Regions from separate parts of the Bacillus sp. SRL337 genome, predicted to be linked through region 2. Evidence: riboswitches for the same ligand, from Rfam matches in the RefSeq annotation. Region 2 holds a riboswitch; each other region holds the start of a gene.
What was found. Region 2 has a riboswitch for cyclic di-GMP ahead of AC4E8A_RS21560 (hypothetical protein). Riboswitches for the same ligand answer to the same signal wherever they lie in the genome.

Region 1 (4,370 bases), 670 kb from region 2:
AATACCGGTAAGCAAAATACACGGATGTTCCGAGCAATACAATTATTATTCCCAGCATTACAGCTTCCATGATCATTTAATCTCCTGTCTCTAGTAGTAGGCCCTTCTCAGAATTATGGCTATGATTTTCATTAGGGTATGTCGATCTGGCGTCTCCAATTAAACCGGCTAAAGGACCAGTCCATTAAACCACCAATCGCCAACTGAAATGACTGACTGGCGATTTAGCCATGAGAGTTAATCAAACCCTTCTCTGTGAAAAAAACGATTTATATGAACTTCCAGAACTAAAAAATAGGTGAATCCCTGCAAAGCAAAACAACTCTTCTAAAAGCAACAATGTTTTTGAAGCAGCCCTATTTTGAAGTGAAATCCCATTACAACTCTTTTAAAAGTATATATGTGCCATCGGCAATATCCGAAGAAATGCCATGCAGCTTACTATTATCCCGATATTTATGAACGATGAAATTCCCTTCCAGATCTTTATACTTTTTCATATCATGATATTTCTCCATTACGCGTATCGATTTCGGATTTGTCGCTTCTCCCAAAACAGCCTTCAATCCTTGTGCTGCCGCTTTTGTGATCAGCATATTTCCTAATCGCTGAATAACTTCATGGCGATCCTGTTCAGCCGTTACTCCTAACATGAATAAGTGCAGCAGCTCCCCGTCTTCAATCTCTTTTCCGTTCCGTTTTTCATAGTCCTCCATAAACCGTTTATCCACATCTTCCAAAACACGCAGAATGACGTTCATGTCATAAAACGATTCTTCAAATACATCTTCTCCGATGATCTCTGGCGCGTTTGTGTCCCCGGCAAGAACACCAACAACATGATCCTCAGCATCTATAGCGACCGCACAATATCCCTGCTGGACGGTAGAGTCTAAATATTCCCTGGTAAACTCATAGAAATCTTCATACTTTAAGTTTAATTGCCCTACCATCGGCTCCTGCACCCACTTGCCTGATACAGTCAATCCAATAAATGATTGTGCCAGACACTCAGCTGCCTTTTGAACCAACTCTGTTTGTTCCTTTGTGATGATTTCATAGGTATATAAATCCAGTTTTGTTTGCACTTGCCGACATCCTTTCGAATTTAAAATATGTAAGTATTCCCTGGTCTGTCTTAAATGGAATGAGGCACTTGATCGATAAATGTACCCGTGAAATCTATCCTCTCAAGAGCATTCCTGATTTGCACTTGAGCGATTTTAGATGAAGGTTTTACTACGAGGGTATCCTTAAAACCCAGGGTGGAATAGAACTGCATGGTCTGCTCCAGCTGCGGCACAACTTTTGACGGGACTGGTGTTTGATGGGTCCCATCGACAACAAACGTATACTCTCGTCTATTGACTCTATTAATGGTATCCTGCAAGTCAATCATATAGCCCTCAGCATCTTCTTCCCTCATTAATCCGAGAACCTGTACATGAACTTCCTTCGCTGCCTCATTAATGGCCATCTTATATTTCTTCTTATCTATGACTATCATCTCTGATCTCCTTTTCCTTTTAGTCGTGACGGCTTTTACGCAGGAGCCAAACAAAAAAGCCATCCCCAAATAGGCAGGGATAGCCAAATAATCATTATTCATTGGCAACCCGACTATCATTATCCCGGAGGATTTTAGACTCGCAGCTTTGCGTCCTTACCTTTCGATAAGTTTGCCGTTTTCACTTTATTAAAATAGTACAAATATCCCGATGACATAGTACTATAATAGTATAAAGAATTTGCCGTTTTTTGTCGATACTTGTATGCTATTCCATTAAATAATGATAGTACGGTCCATTGATTAAGGATAAAATTCTATAAGGCAGATGTTTTGCATGGCTCACACGCTATTTATGTAAGAGGAAAGGCTGCTTACTTTTATATGACCAATGGCGAACTTTAGTATTGGGAAATCGGCGAAAATCATCCACAGCTATTAGGGAAGAGCAAGAGGATTGGACCGCAAGAGAAGCAAATCACTTTCTCTCTATTGATGAATGCTGTTTCCTTCAATTCCATGCTGTCTGAGCTCCTTTCTGACTGATCAATCTATAAATCTTCACGGGGAACACCCGTGATGGTTGCGATCCCCAAGAATTCCCCCGCAGTCCCCCTTTCTTTATCACCATAGATATTTTTAAAAAATGAAATGGAATGACTCTGTATTGAATAGTATTTAGAAGTAACATTTAGGTTATGGGTTTTGCCAATTTACAGTAACAGGGGGGGAAATAATGCAAGCTAAAGGAACGTATATTGAAGTTGAACCGGGAATTGAGTTATTTGTCCAGGATGCCGGAACCGGGGACCCCATCGTGTTCATTCCAGGGTTCACATTCACGACAGAAGTTTTTTCAGAACAGCTCCAGCATTTTTCAAAAACTCACCGGACAATCGTTATCGACCCAAGGAGCCACGGCCGGTCAACGATGACTGTTCACGGAAACGACTATGTTACACATGGAACTGATCTGCAAAAAGTATTGGAAGCTCTAAACGTCGAAAAACCAGTGCTTGCCGGCTGGTCATTCGGCTGTTTAACTGTATGGGAATATATTCGCCAGTTTGGAACAGATCAAATCAAGTCACTTGTTTTGATTGATATGCCGCCAAAATCTTTATCGTTGCAGCAAGACCGGGATTGGGTTGAAGGACTACTGGATGACATGGCTTCAGCCTATACAAACTACCTTCGCAACCCGAAAGGACAACGGGAATTCATCTCCGCCTACGCTTCCGGTGTAATGATTCAACGCGAACTAAAAGAAACAGAATTAACATGGATCGTTGAACAATCACTGAAGACACCCTATTATATTGCGGCCAATCTATTTTCATCAGGGCTTTTTTCAGATTACCGTAAAGAGGCCGCTCTCGGCAGTGAGTCTGTTCCGACTCTGTTTATTGTCGCTGAGCATTGGGCGGACACAGCGGTGGCTTACCTCAGCAAGCTGGCTCCGAAAGCATCCTTGGAAGTACTTGGCGGGCATCTGATGTTTTGGGAGCATAGCGTGAAATTCAATGAAACTGTTGGGGAGTTTTTAGGTGAAAGGAGTGATTAGTCATTCCCCAGCTGGCCCTTTCAGCACAAAAAAGCTACCTTCTGCATTTAAAGGTAGCTTTTTCTTCTTATATAGATTGCCCGGTTCCAATGATCACATCATACCTTCCCTAAGGTGAGCCTTCGGAAAAGTTTACATGCTTGTGGCCAAAGGTAAAGGTATGCTTAACTCTTACTGTCAGGTTCGCAAGATGATATACTCATCCTACAAATTTAAAAACTTTACACAGACAGGTTCTGGAACTTTTACACCTGACTGGATTAATGTGAGCTTTCCGGCAGCTTTATCCCTGCCGAACAAAGTCATGGTGTTTGATTTTTGATTGGCAGCAACGAGAAATTCCTCGGATGGATCCAATACAAAATCACGCGGCCAATTCCCTTCTGTTGATGTCCATTCTACAAACGTTAGTTGGCCCGTCTCTTCATCCACCTTAAATATGGCAATACTATTATGGCCCCGATTTCCCGCATATACAAATTTTCCATCAGCAGAAATGTGAATCGCACTTCCATCATTTGTTTCCTCAAAATCCTCCGGAATAGTGGAAATGGATTGCTGTTCTGTAAAGCTTCCATCTTTTTCATCATAATGAAGCACAATGACTTCTGAGCTTAACTCGGTCATGACATATGCAATACTTTTATTTGGATGAAATGTAATATGCCGTGGGCCGCTTCCAGGCTTTAGCGTGTACTCTTGTTCCTTCTCTAATTTGCCATCAACTGCAGAATAGGTTATTACCCGGTCACTCCCCAAATCAATCGCTATCACATACTTCTCATCTGGAGTGAAACCAGCAAAGTGCATGTGAGGCTTTTCCTGTCTTTCATGGGGGCCGGATCCATGATGCTCTATTACTGAAGCGGCTGGTTTCAGTGATCCATCTCCATTTACCAAATAGGATGCGATTTTCGTTGTATGGTAATTGGCTGTTACCACATTACTGTTATCTTGATTGACGCTAACATGGCATGGAGGTGAGCCTGCAGAGGTTTGACTATTCAGCTTTGACAGCTCCCCCGATTCTTTATTTACGGAAAAGGCAGCAACGCCCCCCTTTTCTCCCTCTTTATGGACAGCATATACATTTCCATTATCCTCGCTGACCGTCACATATGTAGGGTTGCTTAATTCGGCTGCCAGCTTTACATCCGCAAGCTCTCTTTTCTCTGTATCGAGCGTAAACTGATAGACTCCTTTGCTATCCTCTTTTGTATAAGTCCCAACATATCCAATGATTTTCTGCATCTAAAAACTCCTCTAACAGTTATTTTTTAGTTTCGAGGTGGCAAATTG
Region 2 (4,370 bases):
GTCAGCCGCTTATCCCCTTGGAACAATTCTATTAGGTCAAAAGCCAATTGGGCTCGATTGCGTACATCAGGCTTCTTATTTTTTTTCAAGCCGTCCAATTCGCGGTATACCTGTTTGCTGACAAAAATGTGAGCATCACTATCCCTGTGCAGGGCAATGAGGAACATCTGCTCATGAAGTAATATGTTTGTATCCAAGCATAAAATGGTGCCACGCTCAATAACAGGTTTAAGTCTTGTGTATTTCATCATTCCCAGTTGATGATTCCTTTTGGCTGCTGCTTTTTCTTTAGCAGAAGGAAGCAATATATATTGGAGGGCAAGAGCCAGTCCCAATGTAAGGTAGAGATGGATGGGGTTCTCCGTTCCGAATATGTAAATGAATTTTTGATGAAATGCAAATCCAACCATAAATAGGACTGCCAAGAGGCTTCCAAGCTTCACCTGTTTCATATACACCTGGCCAAGTCCTGGCAAAATAAAATTAAGAAGCGTGGCTAATCTGCCGTTAATGACAACATGAGGGGATATTCTTACGGAATTGAACAATCCCAATGCTAATAGGCAGCTCAAGATTATAAGTGCAATCTCACTCGCATCGCCGCTTTTAGACAAATATAAATATAGAATGAATAATAGCAAACCCTTTCCTCCTTGCTCTCTGTTTTAGTGAGTGATAAAATGTTTTCTGTTTTTCTGCAATTATTTCAGAAATGATTCTTACTTATATTCATCTCTGTACGTTTTCTTGGACATTCTACTTAAATCCGAAAATTGACGGTGGTTATCTCGCAGCTTACCGATTCTGGCTGTCCAGCTATCGATATGCGGAAAAACATTATTGGTGGACGCCTTTGCCGAAGATAAGACCCTTTCAGCAATGAAAGAAAAGGCAATCAATCCGATACTAATAATGAATAATAGTGAGATCAAGCCCATATGTATCCTCCTCTCTTACATATTTTAATGTGCTTACCTTTTGTAATGAAAAAACTGCCCTCTTTTATGGAAGGGCAGCTTCAACTAACAATTCGTAAAATTGATGCAACCCGACTATCATAATCCTCATGATTTTAGACTCGTGGTTTTGCGTCCTTACCTTTCGATAAGTTTGCCTGTTTTTTTATGAATACTGGTTACTGGATGTAAATACCTATTAGTATCGTACTATAAAGTGGAAAATAAATCCTTTCATTTTAGATAATTTTTCACAAAAAAATTTTTGATTTGTATTTTCATTGTATTATATTGTCTTTTTTTGTAAGGTGCGTCTGGTCTGAAATATGCCTGTTTCTTTATCATAATAAATCTGATTGACAATAAGGCGAGGGAGAGATTCTTCGTCTTCTGGCCCATATACCCTTGTCATTGCGTCTGAAGTAATGAGCCAGGTCGATTCAGATTTTCTTACTTCATGAAGGAGGAATTTTTTCCTTTCAATGGCTTTGCGAATGGTACTGCCGTCACTTAATCCCCAACGTGCTGCCGCTTCTTTTAAAGTATAGACGTCGTGAATGGGAAGGGACTGTCGATCCTCTATACCAACAGGCCCAATAATGGTAAGGATCTGGGATGCAAGGATTGTTTGGAAGGAGGTCTCTTGTAAAGCAGAAAGATAGTAGACTTTATTATTCTCCTTTAACCAATCCTTCACTTCGGCAAGGGAAGTAAGTTGATTAAAGTTGTTTGCCTGAAGGTTAAAAAGCATTACCGGCCATTTTTTATAGCCCTCCATTTTTTCCTGCAACTTCATGTAAATAACAAAGGATGCTGACATTCTAAATTCCTCCTCATATCGATTCTGGGTTATAGCACTTCCTCGAATGTTCCTATTTCCCTTCCCCTTTTATAAACACTGCAACTTTTTAACTCCTCATAGGTAATCGGATTACCTCCAAACTGTACTCCCCAGGTATCACAGAGGTCTTCAATTCCATCATCGTGCAGTCTTTTTTCAAGATTGAAGATTAAACTGTGCCCGAGCTCATGTCCCAAAGTATGGAGCAACTCTTGTCTTGCTTGTTCCTTCGTAAAAAGAATATAAGGCCTGTCATGCATATCATTTTCAATGGGCATCCCTTCATCGATTTCGTCAGAATAAAGATATAGCCGGTAAGAATCTCCTTCTGTTTTCATAGGGTACAAATCAATAGTGGAACCTTCTGGTGAACGATGAGTTTCATATCGATGATAGGCACCAAAAATACTTAAACGAAGGGATTCCGGACGATTTTTCAATCCGATAGAGGCTATTCCTTGCACAGCAGTTGGACGATTTTTTTGAACTTTTTCTACAAATCCCTCAACTTCCTTAAGCGACAAAGGGAATTCAAATCCCGGTGCCGGTTCTTCTTCAAAGAAATGGATTTTATCAATTTTCTTGTACTTAATGAGTTGCTTTAATCGTCTTTTCTTCATCCATTTTGAAGAGAGCAGCTTTTCTCTAAACACGATAAACAAAAACAGCATTGAGAAAATCAGCCCAATCCCAATTAATCCTTTAAGAATGAATAAGTACATATACATCACCTCTTATTTTTATTATTACCATTATAATCCAACAAATAAAATATGTCACTAGTAAAGGAAATATTTTTATAAAATTGCACAGGAAGTACTAAGAAGTGGGTAAATAAGTTAAGGTTGTTGCATAAGTCAAACTTAAGTTTTGGGGGCCATGAAAGGAAGGGTTTTGTGTTGTAACAAAGAAGACTTCGCTATTGTTCTATCTCTTGGTTTATTAATCAAACGTTTGATTAGTGGCAGGTTTATAGCTATCGGCAGAGAAGAATTAATTCATGATGACCGATTTACGAATAATGAGAACCGACTGAAGCACTCCCAGGAGCTCGATGAAATAATTGGCGAATGGATTCGTGAAAGAGAGCTTAATGAAGTAGTAGAACCATTTAATAGCTGTGGTGCAGTTAAAGGCCCTATGTATAATATGCAACAAATATTTGAGGATCCGCATTTCAAATACCGGCAATCATTAGTTAATCTAGAAGACGAAGACCTAGGCGAAATACATGTGCCCAATGTATTTGCTAAGTTTTCAAAAACACCAGGAGAAGTTAAGTCATCTGGTCATAAAAAGGTCAGCATAATAATGAAATCTATAAAGGAATGCTTAATTTCACTGATACAGAATTAGAAGAATTAAGGAATGATAATATTATATAATTGGGGAAGGAGTGACAGTATTCTTGTCCCTGAGTAAGTATTAAAACATATCTTTTTTATAACGAACAATTATCCAGAGTATAAGTACAGGATTTTTCTGAAAGTAATAAAGTAAGGATTGTTTTTTCATTTAAAAGGAATTATGAGGATGAAAGTGGGTTTATATCCTCGCTAGCAGAGGTCCTGGAGATACTCTGGAGCATCGGAAATTGTTATAGTTAGTAGTGGTTTGGGGGAGCGGGACTTGGCTTTCCATCCCTGAGTTAAAGCATACGATCTTATATGAGAGATGTTGGGACCTGTCCCAATGAATTCCATTATTTCTATCGGCGGTGGGGCCAAGAACGCTGAATGGCTGCAAATCCAGGCAGACATATTCAATGCAGACGTCCATAAGCTTGCAAGTGAACAAGGTCCAGGACTTGGGGCGGCTATGCTTGCTGCTGTCGGAGCCGACTGGTATCCTACACTGAGAGAATGTTCACAAGCTTTTACAAAAATCGTAGAAACTTATACTCCTATCGAAGAAAACGTTAAGAAATATAAAGACTTGTACACTCTTTATAAACAAGTATACCAACATACCAAGTCCCTTAATGAAGGGCTTAAATCTTTCCGGGAATAGCATCTTGGGTGATTGGAAGACAGAGGGGCAGCTGCTCCTCTTTTTTGTCGGGTTTCAGAGTTGATTAGGAAAGGAAGTCTGCTGCAGGCATAGGTAAGCGCCACCTGACGATGTGAGATTTGGTGTACTCCCTAACAAGAAATAGACCAAAAAACCGGGCACTCTAATAAGATTTAGTGTAATCCATCGAGGAATAGACCAAATATCATGGCGCTCCCATACAAATTGGTGCGGTCCATCGAGGAATAGACCAAATATCCGGGCGCTCCCATAAAAAATGGTGCAATCTATCGAGGAATAGACCAAATATCCGGGCGCTCCCATAAAAAATGGTGCAATCCAACGAGGAATAGACCAAAAAACAGGCTGCTCTCAAAAAAATTGGTGCAATTTATCAAGTTCCAAACCACATATCTCCCCACTATTATAGATAGTTCGTTTATGGTACTGGATAGACTTTATCTCATCGACAACCATAAAGACAGCTCCAATATTGGGCAGGATCAGATTCATAAAAGGCAGGCTTAAACACAAAAAGGGCACCTATTAAGAATGCAATAGAT
Region 3 (4,370 bases), 110 kb from region 2:
TTAGTTTGAACTTTCTTTCCATTGTATCTCCAGGTTTTAGGTTGGAAACATCAATAATAGCGTTATCTTTATCATTACCTTTTACATTGATATCCAAAGTTCCAGCAGCAAATGTACTGTTATTCACTTCAACATCATTAAAGTACGCATATGTACCTCCACCAACTAATGACAAACCTAGTGCTGCTGATGCTACTCCCAAACCTAATTTTTGCTTAATACCCATTTTATAATTCCTCCTAGTGTTTTGTTTTCGTTCGTTTCAGCGACTTTTTGTTCTCTCTAACGAACTTACAATGTGAGTATATGACATATTTACCAGTTTGCAAAACCGGAAAATCCGCCGTTTTTTCGCTAAAACGAACATAAAACATGTATTTTCTGGAAATACCTCTCATTTTCTCACTATTTAGTAAATTATAATGAACTTATTGTTTACTATTAAGAACAAACCAGCTATCAAAAATACAAATTCCAAATTAACCACTTTTATGTAAAAATAAAAGTAAGATATTTACTAAAGGAGCATTTCCATGTTCAATAACCTGATCAAATACCTTAGTATTGCTTTACTAGTTATCGGAATAAGTTTAACCGGCTATGCCGGCTACCAGATTTTTACACAAAAACAGCACCAGGACAAAGCCCTGCAGGAAGCCAAAGCTCAAGTTAAACCAAAAAAGGCATCCAATAAAGAACATGAGTCATCCACTACCTATTCCTTCGAAAAAGGAGATGTAGTCGGCATCCTCCAAATCCCGGCCCTAAATAGAGAACTCCCGATTATAGAAGGAACAGATGAAGACGAGCTGGAAAAAGGGGTCGGACATTATTCTTCAACCAAGCTGCCGAACCAGCAGGACCGTATCTTCCTTGCCGGTCATCGTGATACGGTTTTTAAAAAAATGGGCGATCTTCAAAAAGGAGACCAATTAAAGGTTGAAATGAGCAATGGAACTTTTACATACGAGATATATGAAATGTTCGTTGTAAAAGAAGACGACATGTCTGTTGTCCAGCCCACATCACCGGATGAAATATTGACCCTTTCCACCTGCTATCCTTTTGAATATTTATCAAGTACTGTGGAACGTTATATCATTAATGCCAAACGAATTGACTGATTGGCCGATTTTCATATGAATTTATAAAGGAATGAAACAAAACATAAGGGTATATGGTCACCTACAGTAGAAACCGACTTCGCGATCTTCATCCGTCTATCTTATTAAAAATAACCTAGTTGATTGGAGCGGAAGGGGCTCGACCTCCTGCGGGACTAGCGGGACAGATGAGACCCCGCAGGCGCAGCCGAGCAGGCCAATCCAGCTCCAGCGGCCAGCGACTAGCAGATTTCGATCACCCTCCTTGCGATAAGTCATCATCGATTCGCCATGTTCATCGTGATTCCTTAATCTCATGCGTGAGACCTCCAATCTGTAAGTCGCTGAACGGCCGCTTGCGCTTTTTAGTCAACGCCCGCCCCGCGGAGTCGTGTCCCTGTAGCGGAAATCATCATCTACAACTTGGACAATACAATTATTTTCGTGATTATATTTGGAAGTAACGCATTATGTTTCGAATCTTCTTATATGTTATAATTTGTACAAACTATGAGATGGAGGATCGTTCATGAAAACCTTTAAAGTAATCACTCTTCAAGTTGTTGAAAACGATGAGCTGAAAGACATTGAAATTGTGGACGGTTTGATTATCAATAAAGAAGATGGGAAAGGGAGCTGGCTGATTGAGGGCTGCATGAAGAAGGATTATTATGATTTCTTCCGGGATGCCCAGCAGAGCGAAAATGATATTGAGGTACAGGTTGTGATTTCCCTTCCTGAAAATGATCCCGCTGCCTTTATGACGAGAATCAGCTGCATCAAAACGATGGATTTCCATCTGAGCGTTCTTTTTGAAGGAAAGTTGAAGAAGATGCGCAATGAATATGCTGAACTTCTGCTTGATGATTTAGTAGAGAAAGGGTTTGAAGGAGCAGGGCTTGTACAGGAATTCAGGGATAAAATGCGTTCCAAGCCTAGACTGGCTGCTACTTCGAAGGCGTCAAAGTAACTTTTAGACGAAATGTGACAAAGCTCACGTTTTTTTGTGGTATAATGTCACTATTATGAGGATGATTATACGTACAGGATGTGAACGGTAATGATCGGGGAACGAGTGAAGAAGCTTAGACAAGAGAGAAAAATGTCCATGACTGAACTTGCGGATAAGGCTGGGGTTGCCAAGTCTTACTTGAGTTCAATTGAAAGAAACCTGCAAAAGAATCCGTCGGTGCAGTTCCTGGAAAAGATCTCTGGTGCGTTGAATGTACCTGTTGATTCTTTACTATATGATACGATTGAAGATAAGCATATTGATTCGGACTGGGTAAGCATTGTAGAACAAGCCATGGAGTCCGGCATCAGCAAAGAACAGTTTCGGGAGTTCATTGAATTTAATAAATGGAAACTAAACCAAAAGTAAAAAGCGATTCCCTTATGACGGGAATCGCTTTGATTATTTTATAAGTACTTTTCTTTCTTCTCTATTTGTATGTAGGTATTCTAGGATTTCATCTTTGGTGACCCCTACTGCCATTGCTTCTTTAATCAAGGTAATCCATTCTAGATCCAGTTCTTTTTCAACCACTTTCTCTCCTCCTAAAATACACTCAGTATTTCAGGCAGCCCAGCCATCATAGTAAAACACCCAATCTCTTCCCTTAGATCTGTGGCTTTGCGTCCTCATTTTTCAATGAGTTTGCCTTTGTCTGACTATCTCATTGGCTAACCAGTTCCTTAACTATATCCATTATACTATTTATCAAAACCTATATTTTGTAAAATCCTGCTGCCTTTTCTACCTTTTTTCCTATAAATTTTTACATTTACTTCTCTTTTGTAGTAATATTCTGTTAATTATACTCTTCAGATAGTGTTTTTGTGTCGAATAAGCATGTTTCTTAGTGGAAAAGTCTTGCGATATGCCTTCAGCTTTTCCTCTAATGGGACAATCTTCTGGTTAATTTGAATGAAGCTGGATGCATGAAAGAAAGGAGATGCAGTGAGGTCCTTTCCGCATGATGGGCAAATCCACTGCCCTGTTTCTGTAGAACTGTATGAGGGGCGGCTGCAACGCTGGCAGTTTTTCTTAAACATAATTACACCTCTTTCGTTCGCTATAGTCCTTTTTACTTACTATACAAGAATATCCTCACTTCTCTAAAATGCTAAAACTATTCAAAAGTTCTTAATAAAGAACAATTTTCGTTAGTTTACTATTGTATGCTAACTGTTTCTTAAAAATGCTAATTTCCATAAAAATCAAATGTTCTTTATAATGAATAATAAACGATTTGGAGAAGGGGTTCAGACTATGGTTGGTGAGAGAATCAAGTTTATTAGAGAGAAAAAGGGGCTCACTATTAATGAATTAGGTCAAAAAGCAGAGATTTCAAAGTCTTATATCAGTTCTATTGAGAGGGGATTACAAAAAAATCCATCAATTAATGTTTTAGAAAAAGTAGCTAATGCTCTTGGTGTATCTCTAGATACGATTATTTTGGAGGAGGCAGATGATGTATCAATTACGGATGAGTGGATTCAGTTGGTGAAAGGGGCAATAAGTCAGGGTTTGACCAAGGATGAATTCATACATTTTACAACCTTAATGGGGTTAAAAAGAAAAGCAGAATAATAAAGAACTTGAAACATCTTGTTTCAAGTTCTTCAGTTGATCTTGGTTTTAAGAATAGCTAGAACATACCTTGCTTCCGCTTTACAGGTATATTCATAGTTGGTGTTCAACTCTTTTTGAAGTGACTCTATTTCCTTAACCTGGTCACCCGTTGGCTGTTCAGAGAAAATCTTTTCTATAATTTCATTTATCTTCTTTGCAAGATCTTCATGTAACTGTGGATTATTCTTTTGCTCAATAGACAACTGTTTGTACCAAGAAGCAGTATTCGTTATGTAATCTTTCCAAATTTTAACAAACGCATTCAAATCGAACTTTTCTTCGTTCCATTCGATATTTTCCATGTATGTTTCAAAAGCAGTAGAAATTGAACGGGAAATGCTGATTTTCATTCCCTGTGGAAAATTATTCATCATGCAGCTAAATTACCTCCTATTATATATTGCTTGCTGTCTTTGTCTTACTATACCATAATAAATCATTTTTGTCGGAGATACTGTTGTTCAAAATAATGGTAAATTAGCTGAGAAGATAATTTCAACTATTTAATATCTCTTCTCTTAAACCAGTGGTACTATCAAGAAAAAAGAACCGGATATCCCGGTCCTTTAGAAGGAGCTATTACTGATTATTTTTTTCGTCGTCTTTCATATCTTCTTCAAGCTCGCCAGCTG
Region 4 (4,370 bases), 2.0 Mb from region 2:
GCATGGCATCCAGTTTCATAACACCAAACTCATTGTCGGTCATACCGAAACCAGCATTTTGACTAAAAAAGGAATAGTCAATGCTTCCGGAATTCGGAATTCCTTCTGCTGCAAGTTCAACTTTCAATGTGTCTACCATTTCACTAGGGACCATTATCGTTGAACCGCCATCGGTGATTTCCGAAGCTATACCTCTTCCATCCAGGTTTTCTTTAATCGTTCCTGTCTCCGAGGGGGCCAGATTGCTATATAGCGGTACAAGATCTGTCCTTGTTGAAAGGAATCCTGTAATGGCAGCAGCTAAAATAACCACCAACAAAGCTGCACCATACATAGCCCTTTGTTTCTTGGTTCGTGATGACCAAAATGTATTTAATTGTTCTTTGTATTTTTTTACAGTTTCATTCATCTTAATCCCCCGGTTACTCTGTCTGATTTACGCGGCATTCATAACCGTAAAAGTTACATTGGCATTCTCATGATTTCTTGATATGCTTCGACTACTTTATTTCGGACTTCCATTGTCGTCTGAAGCGTAATACTGGCTTTTTGGGAGGCGACCATGATTTGGTGCAGGTCAACATTTTCGCCACGGACCAGCTTTTCCGTCAGCATATCGGATTCTTTCTGGCTGGCATTTACTTCTTCAATGGATTTTTTCAGGAAATCAGCGAAATTCTGCTGATTTTGTACTGGTTTAATGCTACTTTTCTCAAACGATGTACTTAATCTGTTATCTGTTGCTGAATAAATATTATGTATCGCCATAAGTATCCCCCTTATTTTCCGATTTCAAGTGATTTCATCATCATGGATTTATTAGCATTAAAGACAGTTACATTTGCTTCATATGAACGGGTAGCGGATATTAAATCAATCATCTCACGAAGCGGATCGACATTCGGAAGGCTTACATACCCATCCTGATTTGCGTCAGGATGTTCTGGATCATATACCAGATTAAAAGGAGTCTCATCGTCTTCCTTTATCTTTGAAACCTGGACACCATTACCTATGGCCCCCGAATCCTTAGTGCCCATAGCTTTATTTAGGAATGAAGAAAACCGCTCCCCATCAGGCTGAAATACCACTGATTTTCTTTGATAAGGCTGCCATTCACCATCGACCAGTTTTCCTCTTGTCGTATCTGCATTTGCCATATTGGATGAGATGACATCCATTCTTAACCTTTGTGCGGAAAGCGCAGAAGCTGATGTATTCATACCATGAAAGATTGACATTTCTACTTACCTCCCCTGATTACAGATTTCAAAGAATTAAATTTACCATTTATCCGGTCGGAAAGAGCATTGAAGTAGATTTGATTGGAAGCCATTTCTGACATTTCCTTATCAATATCAACCCCATTCCCATTGTGATTGTATTGGAACGGTTTACTTCTGACATTAAGATCGATATTTCCTCTGCCAGAAAATTCAAAATGACGGGGATTCGTTCTTTTTGCTTCGAAAGTGGAGATGGAATCATTCAACTGTTCTTTGAAACTGGTTGTCTTCGCTTTGTAATTGGGTGTATCGACATTGGCAATATTTTGAGATATCACCTTCTGTTTAGCCGAAGAATAGTTCAAACCATTTTCGAGTGATTGAATGGTGCTGGAAAACAAGCTCATTTTTTACACCTCTAACCAATATTTTGTCAAAGATTAATGGATTTTGACATTTTTTACGGAATCATAGTCTCTATTGTAATATTAAGAAAAATAGGTGTCTATGAATATCCTGTTAATTTTATTCCTACTAATTATTCATTTTTTTGAAGGACTTTTACCATATTTTCTAAGAAAATCTGTCATTCAAAGCTGTTAAAGGAAGTTTCTTCTTCTTCCAAAGGACTATCAGCCCTACTTTTTTCCAACATTTTTCTGTCTTCCTCTGCTGAAAACCGCCGCTTATGTTACAGACACATTACAATACTATAACTGGTAATGGCTCAAAAATCTTTAGGGAAAGTCTTCCAATCACATATGGAAAAATAACCCACTTAAATTCCTCATAAATATAGCGACCCCTATAGAGATCGCTCCGCAAACATGCAATGTCTCCATTAGGTAACCCGGCTGCCGATGTACAAAGAGAATTGTCTTTAGGCCCGTGGCTTTGCGTCCTCCCTTTTCAGAAAAGTTTGCCATTATCTAAGAATTGTTGTAGAAAATTGTCGGAAATAGTCTGTAATCTTATTGTACTATTTGTGATGTTAATTTCAACCCTTTCCCTTACATTACTATTAGGTCTTTATACCCCTTTTGAGGTTTTTTCACCTTTACTCCATAATATTTCTCGGAAATAAAAATGGCCGCCAATCCTTTTGGACTAGCGGCCAGTTCATTAATTTGTCTTTAATTTATCCAATTCAATCAGGAATTTATCATTTAGAACTTTGATATATGTCCCTTTCATCCCAAGTGAACGGGACTCAATGACACCAGCACTTTCAAGCTTACGAAGGGCATTCACGATGACTGATCTTGTAATTCCCACTCTGTCAGCAATCTTTGAAGCTACAAGTAATCCTTCATTTCCGTCAAGCTCTTCAAAGATATGTTCAATTGCTTCAAGCTCACTGTAAGATAGGGAGCTGATAGCCATTTGTACTACAGCTTTACTACGGGCTTCCATTTCTATCTCTTCAGATTTTTCCCTAAGGATCTCCATACCGACAACAGTAGCACCGTACTCACCAAGGATCAGGTCATCATCATCAAAGCTGTCTTCAAGGCGGGCAAGAATCAGCGTACCAAGACGTTCCCCGCCGCCGATGATCGGCACAATGGTTGTAAGGCCGCTTTGGAACAATTCTCTGTTTTCTACTGGAAATGCAGTGTATTGGCTGTCAATATCCAAGTTAGAAGAAGTTTCCTGTATATTGAAAAGGCTGTTTGTATATTCTTCAGGAAATTGACGATCTTCCAGCATTTTCTTCATTCTTTCATTCTCTATCTTCTGATTGACAGCAAATCCGAGCAGTTTTCCACGGCGGCTGACAACAAAGACATTTGCAATAATGACTGTACTCAAAGTTTCAGCCATTTCTTTAAAGTTCACAGGTTTTCCTGCTGCTTTTTGCAGCATTGCGTTGATGGTTCTTGTTTTACTTAGTAAATTCATTTCATTTCCTCCTAGTGCAACTAAATAGTTTCAAAAATTATTAAATAAGAATCGCGATTGACTGGTATAGTCCGCAATCAGGATACTGTAAATCCCTTGTAGTTTGCAATTATTTTTTACCCTCGGACGGTCGTCAGCAAACTTATAGAATGAACTGGCTCAAGTCTTTATTTTGAGAGATTGCTCCCAGCTTATCTTCTACATATGAAGGTGTGATAGTGATCTTCTCCATTGTGATTTCAGGAGCTTCAAAAGATAGATCCTCAAGCAGCTTTTCCATAATGGTATGAAGTCGGCGCGCCCCAATATTATCAGTATTCTGGTTCACTGAAAAAGCTATTTCAGCCATCTTACGAATAGCATCGTCAGAAAATTCAATTTGTATACCCTCTGTTTCTAAAAGTGCTATATATTGTTTAACTATGGCATTATCAGGCTCCACAAGAATCCTTACAAAATCCTCGACAGAAAGCTTCTTCAGCTCCACCCTGATTGGAAAGCGTCCCTGAAGCTCCGGAATCAAGTCAGAAGGCTTTGCCGTATGAAATGCCCCTGCCGCAATAAACAGCATGTAATCCGTCTTGACAGACCCGTGTTTCGTTACTACTGTAGAACCTTCCACAATCGGAAGAACATCACGCTGCACTCCTTCACGGGAAACTTCACCAGATGACTGGCTGGAGCTCTTGCTGGCGATCTTATCTATCTCATCGATGAATATGATCCCGGTCTGCTCTGCACGAACAATCCCTTCTTGTGTGACCTCATCCATATCAATCAACTTCTGTGCTTCCTCATTAATAAGGACAGGTCGTGCTTCCTTCACCTTCAGCTTTCTCTTTTTCTTCTTTTTGGGCATAAGTCCGCCAAGGGCATCCTGCATGTTCATACCCATCTGCTCCATTCCGGATCCTTGAAGCATATCAAACATGGATGCCTGCTGTTCTTCAAGTTCAACAGTGATGAACTCTTCTTCAAGTTCACCTTTTGCCAGTCTGTCTGCTATGACTTTTCGTCTCTCATTAATTGAGGTTTCTTCTTGTTTCTCATCATCATCCTGTTGTTGATTTCCTTGATTGCCGCCAAAAATCATTTCAAAAGGGTTTTTATAATTACTATTTTTCTTTTTGGCAGGGACGAGCAATTCTACCAGACGGCGGTTGGCATTCTCTTCTGCCGCTTCTTTGACATCTGCCATTTGTTCTTCTTTTACGAGTCGGACAGAAGTTTCTACCAGATCCC

Region 1: linked by a shared signal. The riboswitch ahead of AC4E8A_RS01640 (hypothetical protein) and the one ahead of AC4E8A_RS21560 (hypothetical protein) in region 2 are both predicted to bind cyclic di-GMP.
Region 3: linked by a shared signal. The riboswitch ahead of AC4E8A_RS22055 (anti-repressor SinI family protein) and the one ahead of AC4E8A_RS21560 (hypothetical protein) in region 2 are both predicted to bind cyclic di-GMP.
Region 4: linked by a shared signal. The riboswitch ahead of flgB (flagellar basal body rod protein FlgB) and the one ahead of AC4E8A_RS21560 (hypothetical protein) in region 2 are both predicted to bind cyclic di-GMP.

The regions. Positions count from the first base shown of each region.
Region 1 is NZ_OZ481793.1:307,123-311,492, reverse strand. Features, by position in the region: gene AC4E8A_RS01645 (hypothetical protein) at 378-1,088, opposite strand; gene AC4E8A_RS01640 (hypothetical protein) at 1,139-1,507, opposite strand; cyclic di-GMP riboswitch class I at 1,608-1,694, opposite strand; gene AC4E8A_RS01635 (alpha/beta fold hydrolase) at 2,244-3,071, shown strand; gene AC4E8A_RS01630 (lactonase family protein) at 3,276-4,322, opposite strand.
Region 2 is NZ_OZ481793.1:4,296,732-4,301,101, reverse strand. Features, by position in the region: gene AC4E8A_RS21565 (PIN domain-containing protein) at 1-641, opposite strand, end outside; gene AC4E8A_RS21560 (hypothetical protein) at 720-938, opposite strand; cyclic di-GMP riboswitch class I at 1,040-1,125, opposite strand; gene AC4E8A_RS21555 (helix-turn-helix domain-containing protein) at 1,243-1,776, opposite strand; gene AC4E8A_RS21550 (hypothetical protein) at 1,806-2,519, opposite strand; gene AC4E8A_RS21545 (CoA transferase) at 2,677-3,153, shown strand; gene AC4E8A_RS21540 (FGGY-family carbohydrate kinase) at 3,490-3,807, shown strand.
Region 3 is NZ_OZ481793.1:4,405,864-4,410,233, forward strand. Features, by position in the region: gene AC4E8A_RS22030 (TasA family protein) at 1-226, opposite strand, end outside; gene AC4E8A_RS22035 (class D sortase) at 534-1,124, shown strand; gene AC4E8A_RS22040 (hypothetical protein) at 1,221-1,421, opposite strand; gene AC4E8A_RS22045 (YwpF family protein) at 1,633-2,073, shown strand; gene AC4E8A_RS22050 (helix-turn-helix domain-containing protein) at 2,164-2,484, shown strand; gene AC4E8A_RS22055 (anti-repressor SinI family protein) at 2,518-2,649, opposite strand; cyclic di-GMP riboswitch class I at 2,680-2,775, opposite strand; gene AC4E8A_RS22060 (helix-turn-helix domain-containing protein) at 3,376-3,696, shown strand; gene AC4E8A_RS22065 (hypothetical protein) at 3,729-4,112, opposite strand; gene AC4E8A_RS22070 (hypothetical protein) at 4,318-4,370, opposite strand, start outside.
Region 4 is NZ_OZ481793.1:1,673,429-1,677,798, reverse strand. Features, by position in the region: gene fliF (flagellar basal-body MS-ring/collar protein FliF) at 1-409, opposite strand, end outside; gene fliE (flagellar hook-basal body complex protein FliE) at 463-768, opposite strand; gene flgC (flagellar basal body rod protein FlgC) at 780-1,241, opposite strand; gene flgB (flagellar basal body rod protein FlgB) at 1,244-1,633, opposite strand; cyclic di-GMP riboswitch class I at 2,068-2,160, opposite strand; gene codY (GTP-sensing pleiotropic transcriptional regulator CodY) at 2,349-3,128, opposite strand; gene hslU (ATP-dependent protease ATPase subunit HslU) at 3,271-4,370, opposite strand, start outside.